Regions from separate parts of the Desulfocurvus sp. DL1XJH-121 genome, predicted to be linked through region 1. Evidence: predicted binding sites of a transcription regulator. Region 1 holds the regulator's gene; the other holds the start of a gene.
What was found. Region 1 encodes sigma-54, which starts transcription at its own class of promoters, with help from an activator protein. Its sites were predicted from a motif close to CTGGCACGGNNNNTGCTT; they were not measured.
Positions count from the first base shown of each region.

Region 2: ACYYG1_RS01915 (LeuA family protein) is a predicted target of sigma-54. The motif match lies at 2,295-2,312, and genes of this name have one in related genera.

Region 1 covers NZ_JBTVWW010000007.1:27,007-31,647, forward strand. The annotation lists gene lptC (LPS export ABC transporter periplasmic protein LptC) at 1-369, shown strand, start outside; gene ACYYG1_RS06540 (LptA/OstA family protein) at 366-911, shown strand; gene lptB (LPS export ABC transporter ATP-binding protein) at 911-1,633, shown strand; gene rpoN (RNA polymerase factor sigma-54) at 1,844-3,292, shown strand; gene hpf (ribosome hibernation-promoting factor, HPF/YfiA family) at 3,394-3,930, shown strand; gene ACYYG1_RS06560 (PTS sugar transporter subunit IIA) at 3,934-4,383, shown strand; gene rapZ (RNase adapter RapZ) at 4,388-4,641, shown strand, end outside.
Region 2 covers NZ_JBTVWW010000002.1:90,256-94,896, reverse strand. The annotation lists gene ACYYG1_RS01920 (GntR family transcriptional regulator) at 275-1,075, shown strand; gene ACYYG1_RS01915 (LeuA family protein) at 1,131-2,249, opposite strand; gene nifH (nitrogenase iron protein) at 2,576-3,403, shown strand; gene ACYYG1_RS01905 (P-II family nitrogen regulator) at 3,443-3,799, shown strand; gene ACYYG1_RS01900 (P-II family nitrogen regulator) at 3,796-4,170, shown strand; gene nifD (nitrogenase molybdenum-iron protein alpha chain) at 4,192-4,641, shown strand, end outside.

The sequences.
Region 1 (4,641 bases):
GACTACCTGCGCGAGCAGGCCCTGGTGCGCCTGACCAACCCCAAGATCACCTACTACCGCCCCGACGGTTCCGAGGTTCTGGTCAGCGCCTCCGAGGGCGAGGTCAGCCAGGAGACCGGGGACGCGGCCCTGTGGCCCGACGTGCTCATCGTCTCCGGGCCCAACACCATCCATTCCAAGCGCCTGGACTACGCCGGGAAGAAGCGCGAGATCGAACTCACGGACCAGGTGCGCCTGGACCGCGGGGACCTGACCCTGCGCGCCCCGCGCCTGACCATGCTGCTTTCCTCCAACGACATCACCGCCGGGGGCGGGGTCACGAGCACCCTCTGGCCCGCCCAGGCCCCGGCAAAGGAGCCCAAGAAGTGAAGCCTTTCGCCTCTCTCGTCCTGTGCGCCGCCGTCCTGCTGACCCTGGCCTGCGTCCCGTCCCTGGCCGCCGACGGCAACAAGGTGCCCACCAAGATCACCTCCGACACCATGATCTACGAGCAGGACGGCCGCAGCGTGACCTTCACCGGCCACGTGCACGTGTCCCGCCCGGACATGGAGATCTGGAGCAACAAGCTGCTGGTGGTCCTCAAGGACACGGGCAAGAAGACCACGGGCTCCGTGGGCGCGGACCCCGGCGAGGTGGAGAAGATCGTGGCCACGGGCAAGGTTCGCCTGCTGCGCGACGGCAAGGAGGGCTTCTGCGGCAAGGCCACCTACAAGGTGGAGCCGGGGGTGCTGGTGATGGAGGATTCCCCGCGCCTGGTGGACGCGGGCAACACCATCGCGGGCCGGGTCATCCGGCTGTATCTCAAGGACAACCGCAGCGAGGTCGAGGGCACCCGCGACGCCCAGGTGGAGGCCGTGTTCTTCACCCCGGCGGACCAGGGCAAGGATTCCGGCAAGGAAGGGAAGAAGTAGTGTCCGTGCTCAGCGCCGAGGCGCTTCTCAAGCGGTACGGCCAGCGCGAGGTGGTGCACGACATCGGCCTCAACGTGGAGCAGGGCGAGGTCGTGGGCCTCTTGGGCCCCAACGGCGCGGGCAAGACCACCACGTTCTACATGCTGGTGGGCCTGGTCAAACCCAACGGCGGGCACGTGCGCCTGGACGACCACGAACTGGCGGGCCTGCCCCTGCACGACCGGGCGCGCCTGGGCCTGTCCTACCTGCCTCAGGAGAGTTCGGTGTTCAGCAAGCTCTCCGTGCGCCAGAACCTGGAGATCATCCTGGAGCACACGCGCCTCACCCCGGCGGAGCAGAAGGCCAAGGCCGACTCCCTGCTCAGGGAGTTGGGCATCACCCGTCTGGCGGACCAGAAGGCCATGCACCTCTCCGGTGGCGAGCGGCGCAGGCTGGAGATCGCCCGGGCCCTGATCCTGGACCCCAAATTCATGCTTCTGGACGAGCCCTTCGCCGGCATCGACCCCATCGCCGTGGACGACATCCAGGGCATCGTGCGGGGATTGAAGGAGAAGGGTATTGGCGTTCTTATCTCCGACCACAACGTGCGCGAGACCCTGCGCATCTGTGACAGGGCCTATCTCGTGTACGAAGGCCGGATTATTCTGGCCGGCACCCCTGCGCAAATTATCGAAGACCCGAAGGCGAGAAAAGTCTATCTCGGCGAAGGCTTCAGTCTCTAAGATCTTGTTTTCACATTTCTAAATTTACATTCAAAAACCTTGCCATCGGTGTTGCAAGGTTCGACGGACTATGGCATGGTCACCCTGCGTCCGGGTCTGGAGCGTTCGGTATTTCACATTCGGCTCACGGCGCGGCAGCCCGGGGGGTTTCCCGGGCGCCTTTGAGTGAACCGCGGGCATACTCCGCATAGGGAAGGCGTACTCCTCGATATGGGACTTGAACTCAGACAGCAACTCAAGCTTTCTCAGCAGCTGGTCATGACCCCCCAGCTGCAGCAGGCCATCAAGCTGCTGCAGCTCTCGCGCCTGGAACTGGTGGACATGGTCCAGCAGGAGCTGCTGGAGAACCCCCTGCTGGAGGAAAAGCCCGAGGAGATGTCCGAGGAGGCCCGCGAGGCCGTCCAGGACCGCGCCGAGACGCCGTCCGAGACCCGCGGGGATTCCGAGCCCGTGAACGTGGAGCAGGAGCTCATCAAGAGCGCCGAGTGGGAAAGCTACCTCGGCGAGTTCTCCTCCACGGCCAAACAGGTCCAGATGCGGGAGTACGAGACGCCGGAGGAGGGCATGTCCTTTGAGGCGCGCCTGTCCTCCAAGCCGTCCCTGGAAAGCCATCTGGACTGGCAGCTCAGGCTCTCCGACTTCACCCCCGAGGAAGCCGCCGTGGGCGAGGTCGTCATCGGCAACCTCGACGGCCTGGGCTACCTGCGCGCCGAAACCGACGAACTGGCCGAATTTTGCGGGGTCTCCCCCCAGGTGGTGGAATCCGTTATCCTGCGCATGCAGCGTTTCGACCCCCTGGGCGTGGCCTCGCGCTCCCCGCGCGAATGCCTGCTGGTGCAGATGGACGCCCTGGGCCTGGACGACCCCATTCTCGTCTCCCTGGTCTCCGACCACCTGGAGGACCTGGAGAAGCGCCGCTACAAGCCCATCGCGCGCAAGTTCAAGCTTTCCATGGACGAGCTCAAGGCGTACCTGGACGTCATCAAGAGCCTGGCCCCCATGCCCGGGTCTTCCTTCGCTGGCAGCGAGCCGCAGTACGTCTCCCCCGACGTGTTCGTGTACGAGTACGACGGCGAGTTCGTCATCGTGCTCAACGAGGACGGCATGCCCCGGCTGCAGATCAGCCCCTACTACGTGGACGCGGTCAAGACCCGCAGCTCCAACGAGAAGGAGTACATGCAGGACCGCATGCGCTCGGCGGTCTGGCTGATGAAGAGCCTCTACCAGCGCCAGCGCACCCTGTACAAGGTCATGGAGAGCATCGTGCGCTTCCAGGGCGAGTTCTTCCGCCACGGTGTCCGCAAGCTCAGGCCTCTGATCCTCAAGGACGTGGCCGACGACATCGAGATGCACGAGTCCACCATCAGCCGCATCACCACCAGCAAGTACGTGTCCACGCCCCACGGCGTGTTCGAGCTGAAGTTCTTCTTCAACAGCGCCCTGGACCTGGACGACGGCAGCCAAGTTGGCAGCGAGTCCGTGAAGGCCATGATCAAGGATTTCATCGACAAGGAGGACCCGCGCAGGCCCCTGTCCGACGAAAAGCTGGCGGACATGCTCAAGGACGACCTGCAGATCAACATCGCCCGGCGCACCGTGGCCAAGTACCGCAGCGCACTGGGTATTCTTTCGTCCTCCAAGCGCAAACAGATTTTTTGATCTGCCCGCCTCCTGGTCCCTTTATTTTGGTTTGGTTTCGTCCTACACTGAAGATGACCGGGAATCCCCGGTGTTCTTCACCTCAAGTTAGGAGGACGCCCATGCAGATCAATTTCAACTTCAAGAATTTCGAACCCTCCGACCATCTGAAGAAGTACGCCAAGAATCGTTTCGAGAAGCTCTTCAAGTACGCAAGGACGGAAAACGCCTCCCTTCTGGTCAATCTGTCCGTGGACAAGTTCCGGCAAAAGGCCGATGTGGTTTTCACGGGAGACGATTTGAACCTGTCCGCCAACGAAGAGTCCGAGGATATGTATTCCACCGTGGACCTGGTGCTGGACAAGCTGGACGCCCAGGTGCGCAAGGCACGGGAAAAGGCCAAGGACATCAGGCGCAAGCGCGGATCCGTGCGCATGGACGTGATCAGCTTCTCCGATTCCGGAGAGGGCGAGCGCGTGCCCGCCATCCAGGCCACCGACTCCTACGAGCCCAAGCCCATGAACGTGGACGAGGCCGCCATGCAGCTGGAGTCCAAGGGCTATGAGTTTCTTGTTTTCCTCAACGCGGAGACCGATCGCGTCAACGTCATCTACAACCGCAAGAGCGGCGATTACGGTCTCATCGACCCTGGGATGTAGCGAATGAAGCTTGGAGATTTGCTGGATAAGGATTTGGTATTGCCCACACTCTCGGCCAGGACCAAGACTGAGGTCCTGGCCGAGCTTGTGGCTGCGGTGGCGCAGCGGGAGCAGGGCCTGGACCAGAAGGCCGCCCTGGCTGTGTTGCAGGAGCGCGAGAAGCTCGGCACCACGGGCATCGGGGACGGTATCGCCATCCCCCACGGGAAGCTCGAGAACATCGAGAACATCCTGGTGGCCGTGGGACGCAGCGAGGAGGGCGTGGAATTCGAGGCCCTGGACCACAAACCCTGCCGCATCTTCTTCCTGGTGCTCGCGCCGGAGCAGGTGGCCGGGATGCATCTGCGGGTTCTGGCCCACATCTCGCGCCTGCTCAAGGACGACCAGTTCCGCAAGGCCTTCCTCGTGGCGGACGACGCCGAGGATCTCTGGCGTCTGGTGAAGGGGGCCTAGGGGCATGGACGAACGGGGAGCGCAGGCGGCGGAAGCATCGACGTTTCCCGTCATCATCCTCACCGGGCTTTCCGGCGCGGGAAAGTCCACGGCCCTCAAGGTCTTCGAGGACCTGGGCTTCCTCACCGTGGACGGCCTGCCGCCCACGGTCATCCCCGAGATGGTCGGCCTGTTCGTCCGCGAGCCGCACATGTCCCACCGGGGCCTGACCCTGGGCCTGGACGTGCGGGTCGAGAATTTCAAGGCCCAGTGGGAGGC
Region 2 (4,641 bases), on a different contig from region 1:
TATATCAGATCAAAATCACTCCATTTTTTTGTCTCAGCAATATACCCTTTGCCTTATGTCTAGACATAAGGTAGCTAAAAAGAAAAAGTCAAGGACGATTTCCCTATTTTTTCACTAGGTAATAGTTTCGCGATTTTCCACCCGCGCCGCGCAGGCGAACGGCAATGCAGGCGGAGCGTCTTGACGGAGCGGGTTTCCTGGGGCAGAGGCGATCTGAAGCCCGCGCGTCTCTCTGGGGCGCGGGAAAATGCACATCCAACACCAGGAAGGCGACATGGCGGCCAAATCCAAGTACGTGGTCATCTACGAATGGCTGTCCCAACAGATTGCCAGCAAACGCTACCTACCGGGAGACAAGCTCCCCGGAGAGGTTGAACTGGCCGAACAGTTCGGCGTGCACCGCATGACGGTCCGCCAAGCCATCAACAAGCTGGTCAACGACCATCTGGTGGTGCGCAAGCGCAGCCAGGGAACCTTCCTGCTCTCCACGGAGCGGCCCGTGCTGACCCGCTCTCTGGGCTCCATCTCCACCTACCACGACGACATCGTGAAGGCCGGTCTCAAGCCGTGCTACAAGACCCTGGAAGCCGTGATCGTTCCGGCGGACGACCGCGTGGCGTCCCTGCTGTGCCTGGCTCCGGGAACCGACGTGGTCTATCTGCAGCGCCTGATGCTCGCCAGCGGCGTGCCCCTGGTCCTGGAACAGAGCTACCTGCCTTCGGCCCTGTTTCCCGACCTGCTCACGCGGCCTCTGGAGACCATGCTCTACAGGATATTGAGCAGGGACTATGGCATGAGCCTGAAGTCCTCGCGCACGGAGATCGGGGCGATCATTCCCTCCGTGCAGGAAAGGAAACGGCTGAAGATAGACCAGGACTGCCCCTGCCTCTGGGCCGAGGGCGTGGTCTTCAAGGAGGACGGGCAGCCTGTGGAGTTCTCGCGGGCCCTGTTCAGGGGGGACAAGTACCGGTTCAAATGCGACATCGGCAGGTACGTGTGCGAGGAGATCGTACAGGCCGCCCCGCCAAGGGACCAGGCACCCCAAGTCGAAACCGAGGCCCGCGGCCGGTCCTGACCCGGCCCCTAACGGATGAGAACAAGCCCCGACCGAACGGCCGGGGCTTTTGTCGTCAGTGCGTCCGGGACGTGTGCGCCGCGAGTTCGGCCACCTCGTGGGCCATGAGCGGGCGCTCCATGGCCTGGGAGGCCTGCTGCACGGCCTTGGTCAGCGCGGCGATGTTCCCGGGGTTGCCCGCCGTGCCCAACAGGCCCAGGGCGGCGCTCACCGCGGCCCGGCCGCTCTTGGCGCCGAAGCCGAAGCGCCGGGCCTCGGGGGACGCGCCCACGGCCTCGGGCGGGAAGGGCTCGTACAGGGCCGGGGCCTTGACCAGACCGTCCACGTGCAGCCCCGATTCGCAGGCGAAAATGTCGCGCCCGCAGATGGGCTTGTTGCGCGGCACCGCGATGTCCGCCGCCGCCTCCACCAGGGTGCACGCACCGCGCACGGCCTCCAGGTCGTAGCACTGCACGTCCCGGCTGAGGGTCATGAACGAGGCCACTTCCTCCAGCCTGGAGATGCCCGTGCGCTCGCCGATGCCCAGCACGGTCACGTCGGCGTAGTCCGCGCCGGACTCCAGGGCCGTGACCGCGTTGGCCGTGGCCATGCCGAAATCGTCGTGGCAGTGCACCGCGATATCCCCGTGGTACACCTCGCGCAGGGCGGCGATGACCTCGCGCAGGGCCATGGGCGTGTACATGCCCACGGTGTCCGCGATGCGGATGCGCTCCGCCCCCAGCTCGCCCGCGCGCCTGGCCACGGCCAGCATGTAGTCGAAGTCCGCGCGCGAGGCGTCCTCCAGACCGATGGACACGTACTTGAAGCCCCGGTTGCGGGCCAGGGGGATCAGCTCGCGCAGCTTGTCCAGCACCCGCTGGCGGGTGGTGCCCAGCCTGGTGCCCAGATGCGCGTCGGAAATGGGCACGCCCATGCTCAGGCGGTCCGCGCCGGTGCGCGCGGCGAAATCGATGTCCTCGGCCTTGAGCCGCGCCCAGATGGACAGGGCCGACTCGCCCACCAGGCCCTTGGCCCAGCCCACCAGATCCTCAAGGCCCTCCTGCCCGGCCCATCCGGCCTCGATCTCCTCGACCCTGGCCGAGGCCAGCGCCCGGACCAGTTCGCGGCGGTCGGCGTTGCTGAAGTCCACTCCGTATGTCTGTGCGCCCTCGCGCAGGGTGGTGTCGATGAGCATGCGTGTCTCCTTGGGGATGAGCGTTCATGTGTGACGCCCTCTTATGAGCATATCCTATGCCATAGATTACAAATCAATAATTACAGCTGGATAAGGAAAAATCGACAGATTTCGCACCCACGACGAAAGCCTACATTTTTTGTCGGCCAGGACATTTTTGTCCATCCGGCTGTGTAGGTTTGTATTCTTTACCCTGGTGCGAGTTTCCTTAAATAGCCTTGCAAAACCAAGTGGTTATCTATGGCTTTTCAGTTTGGCACGCACGTTGCCTTGTCCGCACAAACACTGACGGGCACCCCCCCATCAACAAAACGGAGGACAAAGCAATGCGCAAGATCGCCATTTACGGAAAGGGCGGCATCGGTAAATCCACCACTACCCAGAACACCGTGGCCGGCCTGGCCACCATGGGCCGCAAGGTCATGATCGTGGGCTGCGACCCCAAGGCCGACTCCACCCGCCTGATGCTCGGCGGCCTGGCCCAGAAGTCCGTGCTCGACACCCTGCGCGACGAGGGCGAGGACGTGGAGCTGGAAGACATTCGCAAGCCCGGCTTCGGCGACACCTGGTGCGTGGAATCCGGCGGCCCCGAACCCGGCGTGGGCTGCGCCGGCCGAGGCATCATCACCTCCATCAACATGCTCGAGTCCCTGGGTGCCTACGAGGAGAGCGAGGGCCTGGACTACGCCTTCTACGACGTCCTCGGCGACGTGGTCTGCGGCGGTTTCGCCATGCCCATCCGCGACGGCAAGGCCGAGGAGATCTACATCGTCTGTTCCGGCGAGATGATGGCCATGTACGCGGCCAACAACATCTGCAAGGGCATCATGAAGTACGCCCAGTCCGGCTCCGTGCGCCTGGGCGGCCTGATCTGCAACTCCCGAAACGTGGATAACGAGAAGGAGATGATCCAGGAGCTGGCCAAGAAGCTCGGCACCCAGATGATCTACTTCGTGCCCCGCGACAACGACGTGCAGCGCGCCGAAATCAACCGCAAGACCGTCATCGAATGGGATCCCACCGTGGGTCAGGCCGACCACTACCGCGCCCTGGCCAAGGCCATCGACGAGAACACGTTGTTCGTCGTCCCCACCCCGCTGGAGATCGAGGACCTGGAGCAGCTGCTCATGGACTACGGCCTGATGGCCGCCTAACTCGGCGTTCAACTCAGATAAATCACAGGAGAAAATACTATGATGATCATGGTCAGAGCCATTGTCAGGCCCGAAAAGGCGGACGACGTCCTCGCGGCGCTCATGGATGCGGGGTTCCCGGCCGTCACCAAGTATTCCGTGGCCGGACGCGGCAAGCAGCGCGGCATCAAGATCGGCGAGATCACCTATGACGAGATTCCCAAGACCATGCTCATGAGCGTGGTCAAGGCCGAGGACAAGGACTTCGTCATCGAGACCGTCATGCAGGCCGCCCGCTCGGGCAAGAAGGGCGCTTTCGGCGACGGCAAGATCTTCGTCACCGAGGTCGAGGACGTCTACACCATCAGCTCCGGCGTGTGCGACACGGCCGTGGCCGAGGAAGGAGCCCCGGCATGAAGGAAGTCATCGCAGTCGTGCGCATGAACATGATGAACCGCACCAAGGCGGCCCTGACCGAAGCCGGCGTGGACGCGTTCTTCGCCAGCGAGGCCCAGGGGCGCGGCAAGGGCCTTGTGGACAGCAAGGTCCTGGAGGGCGCGGGCGCGGGTCACGAGGAGGCCGTGGCGCTGCTGGGCGAGCGCGGCAAGCTCTACTCCAAGCGCATCGTCTCCGTGGTGGCGCCGGACTCCGACGTCAAGGACGTGGTCCAGGCCCTCATCGAGGCCAACAAGACCGGCAGGCCCGGCGACGGCAAGATCTTCGTCGTGCCGGTGAAGGACGCCGTTCGCGTGCGCACCGGAGAAACCGGAGCGGCCTCTATCGTTTAACTTTTCCTCAGGAGACCAGATATGGCGACCGCCAAGAAGAAGCTCGTGAACTGGACGCCCACCGACGTCAAGGAGGAGATGCTCAAGAAGTATCCCCCCAAGGTGGCGCGCAAGCGGGCCAAACAGATACTCGTCAACGAGGCCTTGGAAAACGAGACCCCGGAAATCGCGGCCAACGTGCGCACCATTCCGGGCATCATCACCATGCGCGGCTGCACCTACGCGGGCTGCAAGGGCGTTATCCTCGGTCCCACGCGCGACATCGTGAACATCACCCACGGCCCCATCGGCTGCGGATTCTATTCCTGGCTGACCCGCCGCAACCAGACCGACGCCTCGGCCGAGGGCGCCGAGAACTACATGCCCTACTGTTTCTCCACCGACATGGAGGACAAGGACATCATCTTCGGCGGCGAGAAGAAGCTCGAGGCGGCCATCCAGGAGGCCTACGACCTCTTCCATCCCAAGGCC